4 regions of the Marinobacterium marisflavi genome follow, and region 3 is predicted to be linked to each of the others. Evidence: predicted binding sites of a transcription regulator. Region 3 holds the regulator's gene; each other region holds the start of a gene.

Region 1 (4,900 bases), 1.2 Mb from region 3:
GTAAGGCGATAAAAGACCCCAAGACTCAGGTGCTTAATTCCGGCGATCGGATCGAAATCTATCGTCCGTTGATTATCGACCCCAAGGACGCGCGTGCTGCACGAGCTGCCAAGGCTAAAAAGAAGAAAGAGCAGGGCGAGAGTGCTGCTTAGAGTTCCCGCCAAATGAGGTCTGCTGAATATAGCCTGTTGAGGAGCGCTCAGTTTGGCTGAGCGCTAGTCGAAACTACTGTGCGCCGGGCCGCAGATCGCCTTCAAGTCGGACAAGGCGGTTGTTTTCGAAGTAGAGTGTTACACGACGCTTATCGGTACGCTCGTCCTCTTCAACCATCTGGTAGATATAGTCCCAGCGGTTCTGATTGAATGTATCCGTTAGCAGTGGTGTGCCCATTACATAGCGTACTTGGGACTGCGTCATACCAGGACGAAGTTGATCAACCATCTCTTGGGTCACTTCGTTGCCTTGCGCAACATCCATTTTGTAAACACCGGGAAAAGCAGTACAGCCAGAGAGGCTAATCAGGGTCAGAGCGACGAGAAGTTGCTTGCGCATGGGTTAAAAGCTTCCACTTTTGTCCGTTACAATTGATAATTCAGTCTAACATTGAGTCGGGAAGCTGCGCCACAGATTCCCGACCTGACAACGCACCCCGAGAGACAGGACCTATCTATGCCGCTCGAAAATCAGGAACTTCGCAAAGCTGGCCTCAAGGTGACGCTACCGCGAGTTAAGATCTATCAAATCCTTGAAGCGGGCGGCGAAGGCGATCACTTTTCGGCTGAGGACATCTACAAGCTGTTGATGGAGCAGGGTGAAGATGTCGGCTTAGCGACCGTGTATCGAGTACTGACTCAATTCGAGGCTGCAGGTTTGGTAATGCGTCACCACTTTGAAGGTGGGCATTCGGTATTTGAACTATCTCGCGACGAGCAACATGACCATGTCGTTTGCGTGAAGTGTGGCCGTGTGCGTGAATTCAATGATGAGCAGTTGAGCGCACGTCTTGCTGAGATTGCTGACGAAATGGGTATCGTTATCAGTGACCGTACACTCTACCTCTACGGGCACTGTGCTAATGGGTGCGACGAGGCTTAAAACCATTGCCTCTCGGTTAATCTGCGCTGGTTAGCATCTCTTGAGCGTGCTCCAGCGTCTTCTCTGTTATCTCAATACCACCTAGCATGCGAGCGACTTCGTTGACACGCTGATTATCAGTAAGTTGTGCGATGCGCGTCTCGGTATTGCCGCTGTCTGCGTTTTTGCTGACGAATAGATGCTGATTACCCTGAGAGGCTACCTGAGGTTGGTGGGTGACACAGAGCACCTGTGCACGCTGCCCTAACTGGCGCAGCAGGCGACCCACAACTTCAGCGATGCCTCCGCCTATACCCACATCGACCTCATCAAATATCAGCGTCGGTGTTTCGGTGACCTGAGCCGTCACCACCTGAATGGCCAGACTTACTCGTGAGAGCTCGCCGCCCGAAGCGATGCGCCCAAGAGGCTTGGCGCCCTGGCCCGAGTTGGTACTTATGAGGAACTCGACCTCCTCAAGGCCCTGTGCACTGACGTGCTTGGCATCAATTGGGCTGAGCTGCGCGGTAAAGCGAGCAGAGTTCATGCCCAGCATCTCGAGTTGCTTATTCACTTCACGACTCAGCGAAACGGCCGATTTCTCACGTGCCTTACTTAGTTTGCGAGCACTAACTAACAGCGCTTCTCTTGCAGACTCAACTTCCGACTCTAGATGTTCGAGATCTTCATCGACATGACTTAACTTAGCTAATTGATCGTTGAGATCTTGCATAAGCTCAGGCAACTGCTCGGGTGCTACGCGATGTTTGCGAGCAAGATCGTAGAGCGCTGAAAGTCGCTCTTCGACTTCGTTAAGGCGCTCGGGGTTCAGATCTATCCCTTGTAGATAGTGCTCCATCTCACGCTGCGCCTCTTCTACTTGAATCAGGGCTGAGTTAAGCATCTCTTCCGTTTGGCGAATCGCGGGTGAGTTGCCCTCCATCTGTCCAAGTAACTGCAGTGCATGGTTGAGCAGAGAACTTGCATGATCGTTATCCCCCTCCCCAAGCAACTGACTCACCTGCTGTCCGCGCTGCAAAATCGCGCCGGCATTGGCCAGCTCTTTCTGCTCCTGCTCTAATAGTCCAAGTTCGCCCGCTTCAGGGTTGAGCTGATTGATCTCGTCGGTTTGATAGCTCAGCAACTGTAATTGGGCACTGGCCTCCTCACTCAGCGACTGTAAACGATTGAGCTCGTGCGATTTGCTTTGCCAGGTTGAATAGAGCGAGCGCACTTCAGCAGCTTGGTTCTCACACTGAGCGAAGGCATCCAATAACTGACGATGGTAGTCGCGCTTGAGAAGACGCTGGTGCTCATGCTGGCCATGGATATCAACTAGTAGTTCACCCAGTTCACGTACCCGCGCGAGTGGGCAGGGGTGACCGTTGATGTAGGCGCGACTGCGTCCATCTTCTGTTAGGGTGCGGCGAAGTAGGCACTCACTCTCATCTTCGGCTTCTAGTTCATTGGCTGCGAGCCACTGCTGTGCTTCCGCTAGTTGCCGTATATCGAATACTGCACTGATCTCGGCTCGCTTTGCGCCCGCTCGAACCGCATCACTTTCTGCGCGTTTGCCAAGTGCCAGTCCAAGTGCATCGAGCATGATCGATTTGCCCGCCCCAGTCTCACCGCTGACCACGGTCATACCGTTTTTAAGTTCAAGGTCGAGGCTGGATACGATGGCGTAATTGCGAATGCTTAGCAACGTTAACATGATCAATACCTGTGGGTTTGTACAGTAGTTCTAGTTTTAATCCAAAGCGAACTACTGTGCAAGTATACAGTTAAAAAAATTGTCTCCTAGGGTTGAATCAATCGCCGCCAAACCCCAAATAGCTGACAAGTTTGAAACGAATTCGGAGAGACTTGGCATGTCCAATGAAGATCAAAAAGCCCCAGAGGTAGAACTCGAAGAGCAGGCTGGTGCAGAAATTGAAGCAGAATCTGCTGATTCAGTGGAGATTGAAGAGCCTAGTGTCGAGTCGTTGACCGTAGCGCTGGCAGAGGCTGAGGCAACAATCAATGAACTGCAGAAGCAGCTCGCTGAACTAGAACCACGTGCACAGGCTGAGATCCTTAATCAGCGCCGTCGCGCAGAGCAGGAAGTTGAGAAGGCGCGCAAGTTTGCGCTGGAACGTTTTACCAATGAGTTGTTGCCGGTAGTTGATAGCCTAGAGCGTGCGATTGACGCCGCAACGGGTGACGACGAAGCGGTTAAAACATTGCGCGAAGGCGTCGAGATGACGCACAAGATGTTCATCGACGGTGTTGCCAAGTTCAACGTTGAAGTTCTGAACCCTCAGGGTGAAGCATTTAATCCAGAGCACCATCAGGCAATGTCTATGGTCGATGCGGGGGATGCTGAACCTAATACCGTCGTGGCGGTTATGCAGAAAGGTTACCTATTGAATGGTCGCCTGATTCGCCCAGCGATGGTGATGGTGGCAAAAGGTTAATTGCCACCACTTGAAGTTCGAATTTGCATACCCATATAGGGTTTAAGGTTAAAAATTTATCGCTCTGGCAGACCCAGAGACTTAGTAAAGATTGGAGATAAACATGGGTAAGATTATCGGTATTGACCTGGGTACCACCAACTCCTGTGTCGCAGTACTAGACGGCGAAAAGACTCGCGTTATTGAGAACGCTGAAGGCGATCGCACCACACCATCCATCATCGCGTACACTAACGACGGTGAGACTCTGGTAGGTCAGTCTGCTAAGCGTCAGGCGGTTACTAACCCAGACAACACACTGTTTGCGATCAAGCGTCTGATCGGTCGTCGTTTTGAAGATGACGTCGTTCAGAAAGATATCAAAATGGTGCCTTACAAAATCGCCAAAGCGGACAACGGTGACGCTTGGGTTGAGGTAAAAGGCAACAAGATGGCACCGCCGCAGGTCTCTGCTGAAGTGCTGAAAAAGATGAAGAAGACCGCTGAAGACTTCCTCGGTGAAACTGTCACTGAAGCGGTTATAACGGTACCAGCGTACTTCAACGATTCACAGCGTCAGGCAACTAAAGATGCCGGTAAGATCGCGGGTCTTGAAGTTAAGCGTATTATCAACGAGCCAACAGCCGCGGCGCTGGCTTACGGCCTGGACAAAGGTGCAGGTGACCGTACTATCGCTGTGTACGACCTCGGTGGTGGTACCTTCGATATCTCAATCATCGAGATTGCTGATGTTGACGGTGAGCACCAGTTCGAAGTATTGGCAACCAACGGTGACACTTTCCTTGGCGGTGAAGACTTTGACCTTGCAGTTATCAACTACCTGGCTGATGAGTTCAAGAAAGAGTCTGGTATCGATCTACACAACGATCCGCTGGCGCTGCAGCGTCTGAAGGAAGCGGGTGAGAAAGCTAAAGTTGAGCTGTCGACTTCACAGTCTACTGACGTGAACCTGCCGTACATCACAGCTGATGCTGCAGGTCCTAAGCACCTTAACGTGAAACTGAGCCGCTCTAAGCTAGAGTCACTGGTGGAAGATCTGGTTCAGCGCTCACTCGAGCCTTGCCGTATCGCACTGCAGGACGCTGGTCTGTCGGCTTCTGAAATCCAAGACGTTATCCTGGTAGGTGGTCAGACTCGTATGCCAATGGTGCAGTCGAAGGTTGCTGAGTTCTTCGGTAAAGAGCCACGTAAAGATGTTAACCCAGACGAAGCTGTAGCTATGGGTGCAGCGATCCAGGGTGCGGTACTGTCCGGCGACGTTAAGGACGTACTGCTGCTGGACGTTACTCCACTGACTCTGGGTATCGAAACCATGGGTGGTGTTGCAACGCCGCTGATCGACAAGAACACAACGATCCCAACACGCAAGT
Region 2 (4,900 bases), 960 kb from region 3:
GCCTGCGCCCGCGGGTAATCAGTTCGCAGAGTTGCGCATAACCTTGACGATCCATCGCCAGCAAAATGATCAACCGTCCATCCACTTTGAAACGGCTACCGACTAACAACTTAATACCCTGAACTTTTGCCTCTATGTGCGCGCGCACCGCGCCACTGAGGGTGCACTCATCGGTAATCGCTACCGCCTTGTAGCCTAGTTCGGCCGCACGCAGTACAAGCTCCTCTGGATGGCTCGCCCCCTCCAGAAAGGTAAAGTTGGAGAGCATATGTAGCTCGGCATAATCAGGCTCTTGAGGAGCCGCAACAGACGCAGTTGACTCGGCCTTATCAGCCGACTCTAGAGCTTTAGTGCGTTGCTTTTTAACCGCCGAGAGGTAACTAACTGAACCAGCCATGTAGATACCAGTGTTGTTGTGGATCTCTGAAGACCCAGGCTGAACGCCCGTCGCTCCAGTCGACGGTGAAGTAGTCACGCCGAGGCGCATCATTCCACCAGTCTGATTGAATCCGCTCAGGTCCCAAGCTGAAGCGCAGATGCTCAAGCCTATTGCGGCTCAAGCGCTGCGGCGGTTCCACTAACCAGAGAGGACGCTGGGCATACGGCAGGCGCTGATCTTTGGTTGGCTCAAGCAGGCTGGCAACGCCACCCGGCAGATGGGTATGACTGATCGCCAATTCATCAATGGCGCGAGAACCCAAGCGGATCTGGATACGACTGAGGAGTTGCTCCGGCGTCTCCTGACCGGCCTGTGTTGGTTCAAACAGATCACGCGCGGGCTCATCCCAGTCGCGAAACTGCTCTACTCGAACGGAGAGTTCCAGTACCGGTTGAGTCAGGCGGTAGCGCTCTAGCTTCAGACGCAATAGTGCCAGCCACTCCTGCGCTCTGTAACAGCCACCCGCATGCCCAAGGCGCAGGTGTGACTCGGTTTTATCGCGATGAAAGAGCACAATACTCATGACCAGCGCATGCTGTTGACGCAGATTAAGATAGCCCTCTAAGCGCCCCAAAATGCGTTGCAGAGGAAACAGCAGGCCTTGAGCGTAACTGATCTCGGCCTGTAAATCGGCATGCTGCTCAAAAATTTCGGGGGGTTCAAACGCAGGCGGTAACCACTCCTGTTTACCTCGTAACTGATCAATACGTTTGAGAAGATCTGGATGAAAGCGGCTGCCAAGCTCTTGGCGCGGCAGACGCTCCAGTTGCTCTACACGCTCTATGCCAAGTCCACGCAGTGCATCCAGATCTTTGGCGGGCAATCCCAGAAGACGTAGAGGCAGTTGGCTTATCTGCTGCGCTATGGCGGACTCATCATAGGTTAACTGTACTTTGGCACGCGCCAGTGCCAATGCTGCGCGTGGAGTATTGGCTAGTCCCAGAACAAAGCTCAGTTGCTGTGTCTGCAACGCCTGTTTCAGATCGCTAACCAAAGCTTCGATGCCATTGAAGTAGCGCTGCATCGAAGCGACCTCAGCTAGAATCGTTAGCGAGTCGATACAGCTAATACGACCCGACCAGCGTCCTAACTCCAGCGCTAAAGTCTGACTGGCACGCTTCAGTCGTTCATCATCATAGCTGGCAGTTTCCAAATCTGGGGCGAGTGACAGCGCTGTAGCTAGAGCAAGGCCCGGCACTACGCCTACGGCTTCTGCCTCAGGGTTAGCCAATACAATGCGCCGTGCAGCGCCATCGAGCAGGGCGCGCGGAGTCGCGTTCTCCTGCTCCCACTCCAGCGCCAGCAAAGGGAAGTAGACCACCAACCAGCGCATCAACTCGCTCGCAGATCTTTTTGTATGAGTGGTAGAACTGGCCCTTCAGTCGCCCAAGCTTGGCGACGTTTTAACAGATCGACCTTAACACCGTCAGTCTGAGCTTTGAGGTGCAGTCTAAAGGTTGCCGGCGATGGTTGAGCCGCCATTGCACTAGAACGCACAATAAACGCCAGCCCCTCGCCTTGATGCACCGCCAACTGCAGACGTCGTAACGCTGTTGCGGGGACTTTATCCAACCATCCCATCACAACCGGTGCACAACCACTTTTCAGCGCCTGTTCCATCACCCAAAGACGCTCATCCAGAGATTGAGTCCGAATAACGCGATGATCCTTCAAGCGAATACCCGCTTGGGCTAATGCCAGCGGATAGGGGTGCATGGGTGGATCTATCCACATAATGAGGCCCGGCTGCTGACTCACTTTGGAGAGCAGCGGCAGCAATAGGCGCAACTCGCCACTGCTCGGCTGATCAACCAAGAGTTCAATCAACTGACCTGGCATCCAGCCTCCGGCCAAACACTGGTCTAACTCAGGATACCCTGTAGGCAGCAGTGGCTGCGCCGGGCGTGCAGGGGCGTCCTGTGCACGCCAAACCTGCCCTTGCTGAATAAGCTCGGCCAACATCTGCACTTCCTCCTTTTTATAGGAGCAGCTATAGGAACCGCCATAAAAGCGGCCCTCGAGGCGACCCTTATGGCAGATATGAAAGCTGCTATGAAAAACCAAATATACTGTTTATTTATACAGTATTCTTATCCAGTACCTGGACTATTTCAAGTACGAAAATGGCATTGATAGAGTCGATATTGTTCTAAGTTACTACCCCAGGAATAAATTCTTTTTAGAATCAGGAGCCTAGAAAATTCGCTGCTAAACTAAGTGTATAAAGGTAAGGAAATACACCGATGTCTTGGAATAACCGCAGTTACTCACTCCAATCGATGATTAGCGGCGCAATCGTCATCGCTATCGTGCTTGTCGCCAGTGTGATCATGGCAATCAGCTACAGTTACAACCGTGAACTGCTTAAAGACGCGACGCTTGATCGCGTACAGCTAGCTGCTGATGAGCTAAACGGACTGCTACAGAAAACCTTCCTGCCGGCACAGCGCACACTGGAATTGATGCGCTGGGATCAATTGATGTATAGCGAAACTACTGAACAGCGTCTGCGCAGCCTACCCCAGCTCGCGGATATGTTGCGTAATGATCCCGTCACTGATGCCATCTATGTCGGCTTTGACGATGGTGACTTTATTCTGGTGCGGCCCGTGCGCACCGAGCGCGTACGCGCGCTACTCAAAGCACCCGTAGGCACACGCTTTGTGGGTGAATTTATTGAACAGGACGGGCTTGAAGAGTGGCGTTTCTATAATGCGCAGTTACAACAGATCGGACGGCGCATCGACCCAGCTGTAACCTACGACCCCCGAGTACGTCCCTGGTTTGATATCGCACTCAAGTCAGATCAGATGCAGGTGTCTGACCCCTATGTTTTTTTCACAACCCGAGAAGCGGGCGTAACACTGAGCCGTGGCTCGCCGACAGGTGCAGTTATCGGTATCGATTTCGCACTCAACGACCTCTCAAAATACTTGGCAAATCAGTCCCTTGGGGAGGGTGTGGAACTTGCATTGATCACTCGAGACTTGCGCGTTATCGCATCTCCGGATGTAGAGCCCGTCGCGACAGATCAGGCGGATTTACAACTTACCCGCCTCTCGGACCATCCCGAATTTTCGATCAATCAGTTTACCGACATCCCGCTAGAAACTCTGGTGGAGGGGCATAGCGCCGGCAATGATTACCTTGGCTATCGGATGAGCATATTCGAGCAGTGGAACATTCAGATCGATCTTCTGGTTAGCATACCGGCGAAAAACCTGATTGGTGATGTTATTTCTCTGCAGCGTAACACCCTGCTTATCGCCTTAGTATTAACAGGGTTGATGCTCAGCGGAGGCTGGTGGATTGGGCGGCGCATTGCACGACCGTTGCAGCAGTTGGGAGACCAGGTAGCGCGCCTGGCTGCGTTTGACTTTAGCCAGCCGCCAGAGGTGGATTCCAATGTGAAAGAGGTCAATGAACTCTGCAATCAACTTGAGAGTATGACCGCTACAATCACCCGTTTTCGTCAGATCGCACATACACTGGCGGCCGAGCAAAACACGGATAGGATGCTGCACAAGGTCAACCACCTACTTGCTGAAACCGTCGGTGGACGCCGCAGTCTTATCTACCTGTACGATATCGACCAACGTACTCTGACCCGCACGAGTCATTACGGCCAGAGCCATGGCACACCCGAGGTCATAACCAATGTGCCGAATGACAGTAAGGCACAGGTCGAGCGGCTGAAACTGGAGCTGCCAAAAAGTGAGCATCAGTATCTGGTCATCCCACTGTTTGATCGGGATCATGAAACCCTCGGCCTTGTTGAAATCGAGCTGTACGACAGCTCCCTGCGCCAGAATTCCGATTACCGTGCGTTTGTACACGAGCTATCCGGACTCGCCGCCACCGCGATTGCAACACGATCTCTAATCGCTGAACAGAAACAATTGACCGAAGCGATCATTAAACTGCTGGCCGATGCCATTGATGCGAAATCCCCATACACACACGGCCACTGCGCACGCGTTCCTGAACTGGCCAAACTGCTGACTAATGCTGTAGAGCACTCGAATGCACCGGAGTTTAAGTCGTTCAAACTAACCGAGCAGGAGCGCTACTCGCTCTCGGTCGCGGCCTGGCTTCATGACTGCGGTAAAATCACTAGCCCCGAGTATGTGGTGGATAAAGCCGTCAAGCTTGAGACTCTGTACAACCGTATCCATGAAATACGCACTCGGTTTGAGGTGCTCTGGCGTGATGCAGAGATTCACTATCTCTCTGGTCTGGTCAATAAGGGTAATGAAATGGCGCTCCGTAACGAACTCAAAGCCACACAGGCGCGTTTACGTCAGGAGTTCGATCTGGTCGCGCGAGCAAATATCGGAGATGTACCGCTAAAAGCCGAAGAGATCGAACAACTACACCTGATCGCTAAACAGACCTGGACCCGTCATTTCGACCGCCGAATTGGGTTGAGCTACGCAGAGGCCGATCGCCTCCAAAAAGCGG
Region 3 (4,900 bases):
GAAGCGAGCCTGGTTAAAGAGCTGGAGAAGCGCGGTATCGGCCGCCCGTCTACCTACGCAGCGATCATCTCCACCATTCAGGATCGCGGCTATGTTGAAGTACAGAACCGCCGCTTCTACGCCAAGAAGATGGGTGACATTGTTACCGACCGCTTGGCGGAATCTTTCCCTGATCTGATGGATTTTAGCTTCACTGCGCGTATGGAAGAGCAGCTTGATGATGTGGCCGAAGGCGATATCGAGTGGAAGGCGTTGCTGAACAAATTCTATGAGCAGTTCGAAGATGAGCTTGAGCAGGCGCAGTCGGCTGAGGGTGGCATGCGTGCCAATGACCCTACCGAGACCGATATCGACTGCCCCGATTGTGGCCGCAAAATGATGATCCGCACAGCCAGCACCGGGGTGTTTCTCGGATGTTCTGGATACGCATTGCCGCCCAAAGAGCGCTGTAAAACCACTATCAACCTGATTCCAGGCGATGAAGTGGTCTCTGTGGATGGTGACGACGAAGAGGAGTCGCGCATCCTGCGTAACAAACACCGTTGCAGCATCTGTGACAACGCCATGGACTCTTACCTGATTGACGCCAATCGCAAGCTGCACGTATGTGGTAACAACCCGGACTGCTCAGGATTCGAGGTGGAGCAGGGCAGCTTCAAGATCAAAGGCTACGACGGCCCAACGATTGAGTGTGATAAGTGTGGCAGCGAGATGCAGCTGAAGACGGGCCGCTTTGGTAAGTTCTTTGGCTGTATGAACAGTGAGTGTAAGAACACGCGTAAATTGCTGCGCAACGGCGAAGTGGCGCCGCCAAAGATTGATCCGGTTCCAATGCCAGAGCTGAAGTGTCAAAAGGTGGATGACACCTACGTGCTGCGTGATGGCGCTTCGGGGCTATTCCTCGCTGCAAGTCAGTTCCCGCGTAACCGTGAAACGCGTGCACCGCTGGTGATTGAGCTGATTCCGCACCGCGCTGAGATCGACTCCAAGTACCACTTCTTGTTGGATGGTCCACAGTACGATGATGATAAGAACCCAGCGCAGATTCGCTTCAGCCGCAAAACTAAAGAGCAGTATCTGCTAACTGAGAAAGATGGCAAAGCGACAGGCTGGAAGGCTTACTACACCGACAAAGGCTGGCAGATAGAGCACAGCAAGAAGAAGAGTAAGTAAGCTTGGCCGAGCAGTACACTAACCGCACAAACCGCGCGCTCAGCTTCGCTCGTATCCAGCTTAAACAGCTAGAGCAGGCGGCTGAGTCGGGTGGTTGGAGTCAAGAGATTGAAGTGGGCGCGTTTGAAGCGGGAATCGCTTTTCATCTGGCTGTGGCTCTGCAGGCCTATCGGCGCGAGATTGCCGAGCGATACTCGCTGCCAACCGAGTCTATCGAGACGCTGGAAGACCTGATTGCCGCCCAGCAGACCCAAGGGCAGAGCACCGCTGAAGCGACTGAGTTTGAGGTGCTTGCTGAGACACCCGACTCCTGGCTTAATCAGCTGGAGCAGCGTTATGCCCAGTGTTGGGGCGCGACGCCAGCCAAGTTGTCGCACACGCAATCCACCTCCGAAATTAGCCTGGTGCAGATTGAACCGGGACGCTCAAATGCACCAGAGCTGCCGCTCTCAACCCTCTACTCTGAGCTCTACTCCCTGATTTCACGCCAACGTGCCGCTATGCAGGAGTGGTAAAGGCGTAACTTTTCTTTTGCCAGAGTTCTACTAAAAGACCACCTATCTTTTCCTCAACTAGGAAATTTTCCAATAACATGCTGACATGATTCCTGCTAACTTTGGTTAAGTCGACAATGAGGTTGACCGTCGAAAAGCAGGACAGAGTTAAAGCAAACGGGGTGCAAAGGTGACCTGTTGTCAGGATGGGGCCGAAGCCTTGGCGGTGTTCAAGAAAGGTCATTTTGACCTGTTGCTGACTGATATGATGATGCCGCGTATGAATGGTGTGGCGCTGACTCAGACCGTGCGCGAAATTGCTCCGGAGTTCCCGATCATCGCCGTAACGGCTGCAGTTATGGGCACTGAGTCTGATAAGTTGAAAGCAGCCGGCGTAAATGCCGTGATTGCAAAGCCGATTACCGCGTCAGTATTACAGAAAACGCTTCATGAACTCGCTATCGAGTAAGTATTAGATGTTTCCTGCGAAAAAAGTGGGCCACTTGCGTGGCCCTGGGGTTGTTTGTAGGGGGTTGCTACAAACGGGGGAGGCTTAGTGTAGCTTGCGAATAAGCAAACACTGGGTTTCTGAATCGACTTCGGTACTCTTTAACTGCTCAACCAACGCATCGTCGGACTCGCGCTGGTGCCAGCAGATCAACGTGTGGCAGGTGCCAGCCTGCAGTGCGCGCTGAGCCAGTAGATCAATACCGTGGCGCTCATCACGACGCAAAATCCATACGCGCTTTAGGTCCACCCCTGCAGCTTGCAGGCGCTGTTTATCAAGCGATTTGGGCGGTTCCAGCAACACCAACCAGCTCTCACGCTGACTTAGGCCTGCCAGCATTGGTAGCAGCAGCGCGTCGCTATCAGCCTGTGCCGAGTGCTGAACAATTTCAGTCAGCTGAAGTGGCTTTGCGAAATCCTGAAGCGGCAGAGAGACCATTGCGTTCATTGTTTTTATCCTCAGAGTTCCTGTTGGCGGATGATGCCAACACCGAGACCTTCAATTGTTAGTTCTTGTTCGCGAAGATCGACTTCGATGGGGTCGAACTCTTCGTTCTCAGCGATTAGGTAGACCATGTGCCCTTGGCGTGAGAAGCGCTTAACGGTGACATCTTCACCGACGCGGGCAACGACAACCTGACCCTCTCGTGCATCGCGCGTCTGATGCACGGCCAATAGATCGCCATCCATAATGCCGATGTTCTTCATGCTCATGCCGCGCACACGCAACAGATAGTCGGCCCGGGGGCGGAAGAAATCGGAGCCGATGGTGCAGTAGTCATCGACGTGCTGCTGGGCCAGTATCGGTTCACCGGCAGCGACCTGGCCGATAATTGGCAAACCTTCCTCTTCGTTATCTTCACCGACGAGGCGGATACCGCGTGAGGTACCCGGAATCATCTCGATCGCACCTTTACGAGCGAGAGCCTTGAGGTGCTCTTCGGCAGCATTGGCTGATTTGAAGCCAAGCTCGTTCGCAATGTCGACACGCGTAGGCGGGTAGCCAGTGTCGTGAATATGGCGACGAACGATGTCGAGTACTTCCTGTTGGCGGTTTGTCAGTTTCATGGGAATCCCCTGGGTGTTTATACACTATCTGTAGTTTTATACAGTAGTTTATCCAGCGTCAAGTGTTTGATGTAAATTTATCCAGTATTTTGTATGATGCGCCCACACCTAGAAGGGGATATCGGTGCTCGATAAAGAACTTAAAGCCACTATTCAAGGCGCCTACAGCCAGTTTCTCGATACTAAAGGGCTTCGCGCACGTTTCGCGCAGAAAGAGATGATTGCAGCGATTGCTCGCCAGATTGGCGGCGTAATGCAGGATGGCAGTGGCACACGTTTGGGTGAGAAGCACGTGGTCGCCGTGGAAGCGGGCACCGGGACCGGCAAAACTATCGCTTATCTGCTCGCAGCGCTGCCAATTGCTCAGGCGCGAGACAAAACCTTGATTGTCTCCACCGCCACCGTAGCGCTGCAGGAGCAACTGATACACAAAGATCTACCGGAACTTCTAGAGAAAACAGATCTCAGTTTCCGGTTCCAGATTGCTAAGGGACGTCGGCGTTACCTCTGTTTGAACAAGCTCGAATCCTCGCTAGAGCAGCAGGATGGCCTCAATCAGATGGCGCTCTACGAAGATGAGATGGCGCTGCGGTTAGGGCCGGAGGATCTTAAACTCTATAAGAGTCTGATGGACGAATACGCATCGGGTCGTTGGAGCGGTGATCGGGATGAGCTCAGCGTCGAACTCGACGAGGCGGTTTGGTATCCACTGACTGCAGATCATCATCAATGCACCAATAGACGTTGTGCCAACTTTAGCGCCTGTCCGTTTTTCCGCTCGCGGGCAGAGCTGGAACAAGCTGACCTGATCGTGGTCAATCATGACCTGGTGTTGGCTGATCTTTCACTCGGCGGAGGTGCGATTCTTCCCGAGCCCTCGGATGCTATCTATCTGTTTGATGAGGCGCATCATTTGGGTGAGAAGGCGACCGGACACTTTGCGCTGTCAATGCGTACTAAAGCGAGCGAAAAGCAGCTGAAGGGATATGATAAACTATTTAAGCAACTTCTAGATGAGTCTGATAATGCATTGATTATAAAAGATTCGGTGGAGCGAATGCAGCGTCCGGTACAGGAGGTGCTCCATGCCCTTGGCGCGCTTGATCTGCGTCTTGATGAGGAGCTGTTACTGCTGAATGACGGTGACAGGCGCAGGCGCTATAACCGTGGTGAGGTGCCGGAGGCATTGCGTGATCTTTCTCGAAACCTCAGTGTCGCCTTGACTCGTTTAGACGGTCTGATGGAGACCTTGTTGGCCAAGGTGAAAGAGGCGCTTGAGGCCGAGGGTTCCGAACTGGATCGCGGATTTGCAGAACGCTGGGCGCCTGTTTTGGGTTCAAACTGGGCGCGGCTGCAGCGTATGAGTTGGCTAGCGCGCAGCTTTGCGACTCAGGACGAGGCGGGTGCGCCACCCACAGCGCGCTGGCTGGTGAAATATGAGAACGAAATGGGTGTGGATACCGAAATGCACAGCGCCCCGGTTTCAGCCCGTGAACACCTTCATCAGTTACTCTGGGATCAGTGTTACGGCGCTGTGCTAACGTCGGCGACGCTGACGGCGCTAGGGTCGTTTGAGACGCTATTCACCCAGCTTGGGCTGCCAGTTGATACACCAGCTCTGCGTCTCGCAAGCCCCTTCGATTACACTAGTAAGGCCC
Region 4 (4,900 bases), 1.7 Mb from region 3:
ACGGCCGACCTACCGATGGGCATTATTCACGGCGATCTGTTCCACGATAATGCGCTGTTTGATAATAATCAGCTCACTGCCGTGCTGGATATTTACAACGCCGCCACCGCCTATCTGCTGTTCGACCTCGCGATCGTTGCTAATGACTGGTGTATCAATGCGGATCTACAGATCGACCCTGCGAAGGAGCAAGCGCTGTTAGAGGGCTATGCATCGGTGCGCGCATTTACTGCAGCCGAACGGGAGGCCTGGGCGTTACTCACGCGCACTGCCGCGATGCGTTTCTGGCTGTCGCGCCTGGAACCTTGGGTGGAAGCTCAACAGGGTAAGGGCTCCGGCAAGACGCTACTCGACCCGAATGAGTACAAAGAGATCCTACTTCACCGTATTCAGACCCCCTCGCTTCTACCCTAATACAGCTGTTTTAGATTAGGCGAGTGCAAGCAGAGCCCGGCACAGCTTCTGCTCGTCATATCGATCAGTGCTGGCACCTGCCAGATCCATATCAAGTAGCTCAATACCCTGCTCTTTTAGCCAGCAAATAAGTTGGCTATCCACTTCAGGGTGTAGATTCGAGTCCGTCAGCAAGAGGTCAATCTTCGACGCCCTTTGAGGCTCTGTAATTGCACCCAACTGGCGCTGCAACACCTCGATTTGATCGCGTAAAGTCATGCCGTACAGCTCTGGGTCCAGCCCCAAGTTAGGTACAAAGACCTTAGGAGCGCGGCTACTAGCAATCGCACCAGCGACACCCTCCGGCAGTATGTTGGCAATCAGGCTCGAGAAGAAGCTGCCGGGTGGAAAAACCAGTAGATCGGCAGATTGAATCAGGTCACGCTCGGCAGGTCTCAGTAAGACTATCTGGCCCGGCGGATGCTCCAATGCTACCTCTGTGATGCGCTCACCCAGGGGTGGAGTCTCTTTACCCGTCATCAGATGCTGGCCAACGAGAGTGCGGCCAGACTCGGTCGTTACGCGAAGTTGGCCAACCTGTTGCGTAATGGGGCAGACAATACCCCGCATCTCAAGCAACTCAGCAAGAAGCAGGGTGATCGGCGTCAGGCTGCGCCCATCCTGCAAATAGCCACCTGTAAGCACCAGGTTGCCGAGACTAGCGCCGCGATAATCGAACTCCTCAGGCGCTTCTTGGAGGAAGCTCTCGAGGTAATGACAGATCAGCCCCTGCAACGGCTGCTGTAACGAGCTCGAGAGAGGGTCAGTGGCTTGGCTAATCTGCTCGAGGCGCAGGCGCAGTTGCTGCTGCCCAAGCTCCGTGGGTAGCCGATAGGTCATCAACCGGTAGAGTTCAGGGTGTCCGGCGCAGGTATCGTCGGCCAGTGCCATCATCCTAGAGCGAAGATCCCCGACAGCAGGCATATTGAACGCCGCGCGCAATGCGGCTGAACTGCCGCCCGAATCAAAAGGGGTAACAAGGTGAATTGAGTTGTGGGTGTGCCGCTTGAGTTCTGCAGCCAGACTATTCAGGGCGGTACCACCACTAAAAAAGAGCAGACGAGGTCCGACCTCGGGGGCGCTAGTAAGCTGCGCTCCGCTGTTCGCTCTCGGCTCTTCTTTTTCCACAAATCATCCTTGGGTGTACGTCCTTTCAGTAGACTCTAATCCTAGTCATTAGTTCCTGTAAATGCGTATACTGTACGCCCACACAGTTAAGCTTGGACGCACAGCCCCATGGATGTAACCCACATCATTGATGATCTAAACGATGCCCAGCGTGACGCAGTATCAGCAGATATCTCCAACCTGCTTGTCTTAGCAGGCGCGGGCTCCGGTAAAACTCGCGTCCTCGTGCACCGCATCGCTTGGCTAATCGAGGCTGAAGGGCTCTCTCCCTACTCTATTTTGGCAGTAACGTTTACAAACAAAGCGGCGCGTGAAATGCGAGGCCGCATAGAGTCACTGCTAAACGTCAATGTGCATGGAATGTGGGTGGGCACCTTCCACGGCTTGGCACATCGACTGCTGCGCGCGCACTGGCAAGATGCAGGGCTGCGTGAAAACTTCCAGATTATGGATAGCGATGATCAACTGCGCCTGATCAAGCGCATCGCTAAAGAGATGGCTCTGGATGAGCAGCGCTGGCCACCAAAACAGATGCAGTGGTACATCAATGCGCAGAAGGATGAGGGGCTGCGCGCTAAACATCTCCAACGGACTGGCGACCTCGTTCAGGATACGTTGATTAAGGTCTACGAGGCCTATGAGCAGGCCTGTGACCGCGGCGGTATGATCGACTTCGGCGAGCTACTGCTGCGTTGTCTTGAGCTGCTGCGCGATCGTTCACCTAATTTGCTGCAGCATTATCGTGAGCGCTTCCGTTATGTGCTGGTAGACGAATTTCAGGATACCAACTCGATACAGTACGCTTGGCTACGTCTGCTCTGTCAGGGCGAAGAGAAGCTGATGGCCGTCGGCGATGATGATCAGTCGATTTATGGCTGGCGCGGAGCTCGAATTGAGAATATTCAGAACCTACCAACACATTTCCCAGGGCTAAGAACTATCCGTCTGGAGCAAAACTACCGCTCGACTGGCACAATTCTGGACGCTGCCAACGCCGTGATCCGGAACAACCAAGGGCGCTTGGGTAAAGAGCTCTGGACACAGGGCAACGAAGGCGAGCCCCTGAGCCTCTACTCAGCGTTTAACGAGCAAGATGAAGCGCGCTTTATCGTAGATCAAATAAGCAAGTGGGTTGATGAGGGCAACCGCCGGGATGAGAGCGCCATTCTCTACCGCTCCAACGCCCAGTCGCGCGTCCTTGAAGAGATGCTGATACGTGCCGGCATACCCTACCGAATTTATGGTGGTCAGCGCTTCTATGATCGCCTCGAGATCAAGAACGCCCTTGCTTATCTGCGATTAATCTCAAGTCGCGATGACGACACTGCGATGGAGCGTGTTATCAATGTGCCGACGCGCGGTATTGGTACGCGCACACTCGAGTCTATCCGCGACTATGCGCGCAACGAGTCGGTCTCTATGTGGCGCGCTGCCAACGAGCTGGTTGAGCATCAAAAACTGCCGGGCCGCGCCAGCAACGCGCTGCAGGCCTTCCTCGACCTAATCAATCAGTTAGGAGAGGACACCGAGCATGCACAGCTGCACGAGCAGACTGAGCATGTTATTCGCTACTCAGGCCTGATCGCCCACCACGAAAAAGAGAAGGGTGAAAAAGCCCAGTCCCGTATTGAGAACTTGGAGGAGTTGGTTACGGCCGCTCGCCAATTCGAGCAGAACTGGGAGAATATGGAGGGCGAAGAGCAGACCAATGTGCTCTCGGCTTTCCTGGACCAAGCCGCTCTGGATGCTGGTGATGCACAGGCGGACCAGTACACCGATTCGGTACAGTTGATGACGCTACACTCCGCAAAAGGTTTGGAGTTCCCCCTAGTATTTTTGGCTGGCATGGAAGAGGGGCTCTTCCCACACAGCATGTCCGCTGAAGAGCCCGGCCGCCTCGAAGAGGAGCGCCGTCTCTGTTATGTCGGTCTGACGCGCGCGATGCAGAAGCTCTTCATCACATACGCTGAATGCCGCCAGTTGCATGGCCAGACTAACTACAACCGCCCGTCACGCTTTATCAATGAGATTCCTATCGAATTAGTTGAAGAGGTGCGGCTAAACGCTTCAGTTCGCCGCCCGCTGTCGGAACCCGCGCCCTCTGGTTTTGGCGACTACCGCAGCGGTAACGATGTGCCCGATACGCAACTAAGCTTGGGCCAACGCGTGCTCCATCCGAAGTTTGGTGAAGGGATGGTGATCAACTTTGAAGGTTCAGGCCCCAAAGCGCGCGTACAGGTTAACTTCGACTACGAAGGGGTAAAGTGGCTAGTGGTCGGATTTGCCAACCTGCAGCCCTGTTAAGCAGCAAGCCTGCAAGACTCTCTGCTAGCTAGTCCATCGACGCTCAGCGTGAGCGTCGAGCGCTGCGCTAAACTTCTCGGCACTCCAACCTGCCTCTAAGGCCTCAAGCATCAGCGCTTGCTGGTTCTTTGGCGCAAGCCCTCCAATTGGCGGGTCACGGTCGAGGTTAGTTGGGAAGGCGTAGCCCTCTGCCGTCGCCGCCACAGCATGCTGAATTTGCTCTGCATTCAGCGCCCCGGTCTGCTTTAACTCCAACAACTCGGGGTAAACCAGACGCGACATCGCCAAGCGATCCACCGTCTCCATCGCGCGGCCAAAAGCCGATGAGATCTGTAATAAGTTTGCCATACGCTTGATATCGGTACTGACGTTTGAACCCGCTGCATGCAGTAGCGCTGGGCTGAACAGCAGCAGATCGCCTTTCTCCAGCGGCAGTTGTACGCGGTTCTGCGCAAAAATCTCATGCGCTTCAGGCGTATTGGCCAGCAGATAACCATGACTAAACTTTTGTGAATGTGGCAGCAGCAGGGTTGGCCCGCTCTCGACCGGCATATCGACGTGAGCGACAGCCGACTGCAGGGTCAGGTGCGCTGACATACGATGCACAGATTCTGGATACTGAGTTGCCTGTTCCGGTGTCATAAAGCCGAGGTGGTAATCTCGATGAGGCACCTGGGCTTCGCCGCCCGGGTTCACCGAGTTCACCTGTGAAGTAATCTGATAAGCGGGCCCCATCCAGGCCTCACAGGCCCAGGCCAACATATCGTTGGCGTAGTAACGGGCGTATAAATTAGGCGCTAACAGCGCCAGCTTCTCTTGAGCATTCCAGACACGATCGTTAGCGCCAGGTTTGGCGAAGTGATCACCACGTGAAGTACCGCGTTCTCGTTCAATGATTTCGCGGAACGCCTCGCTCGCCTCATCTACAACATCGACCTCGAATGCCCCTTTAATAACCAATACACCTGGGCCATCTGCCCACACCCAGTGCCACTCGCTTTGGATATCTCGCAAA

What was found. Region 3 encodes LexA, which represses DNA repair genes until DNA is damaged. Its sites were predicted from a motif close to TACTGTNTANNTANACAGTA; they were not measured.
Region 1: the regulator LexA is predicted to act here: its motif matches at 2,841-2,860, upstream of recN (DNA repair protein RecN).
Region 2: the regulator LexA is predicted to act here: its motif matches at 2,507-2,526, upstream of imuA (translesion DNA synthesis-associated protein ImuA).
Region 4: the regulator LexA is predicted to act here: its motif matches at 1,650-1,669, upstream of uvrD (DNA helicase II).

Annotation. Positions count from the first base shown of each region.
Region 1 covers NZ_OZ457898.1:2,933,962-2,938,861, reverse strand. The annotation lists gene AC1WNR_RS14455 (RnfH family protein) at 1-152, shown strand, start outside; gene AC1WNR_RS14450 (outer membrane protein assembly factor BamE) at 226-552, opposite strand; gene fur (ferric iron uptake transcriptional regulator) at 670-1,095, shown strand; gene recN (DNA repair protein RecN) at 1,112-2,788, opposite strand; gene grpE (nucleotide exchange factor GrpE) at 2,946-3,530, shown strand; gene dnaK (molecular chaperone DnaK) at 3,634-4,900, shown strand, end outside.
Region 2 covers NZ_OZ457898.1:760,531-765,430, reverse strand. The annotation lists gene AC1WNR_RS03725 (error-prone DNA polymerase) at 1-397, opposite strand, end outside; gene AC1WNR_RS03720 (Y-family DNA polymerase) at 381-1,772, opposite strand; gene imuA (translesion DNA synthesis-associated protein ImuA) at 1,772-2,401, opposite strand; gene AC1WNR_RS03710 (HD domain-containing phosphohydrolase) at 2,683-4,900, shown strand, end outside.
Region 3 covers NZ_OZ457898.1:1,720,518-1,725,417, reverse strand. The annotation lists gene topA (type I DNA topoisomerase) at 1-1,173, shown strand, start outside; gene AC1WNR_RS08515 (DUF6586 family protein) at 1,176-1,688, shown strand; gene AC1WNR_RS08510 (response regulator) at 1,858-2,136, shown strand; gene AC1WNR_RS08505 (SulA-like leucine-rich domain-containing protein) at 2,221-2,622, opposite strand; gene lexA (transcriptional repressor LexA) at 2,634-3,242, opposite strand; gene dinG (ATP-dependent DNA helicase DinG) at 3,367-4,900, shown strand, end outside.
Region 4 covers NZ_OZ457898.1:59,286-64,185, reverse strand. The annotation lists gene AC1WNR_RS00310 (homoserine kinase) at 1-414, shown strand, start outside; gene AC1WNR_RS00305 (GAK system CofD-like protein) at 430-1,581, opposite strand; gene uvrD (DNA helicase II) at 1,690-3,885, shown strand; gene AC1WNR_RS00295 (phytanoyl-CoA dioxygenase family protein) at 3,910-4,900, opposite strand, start outside.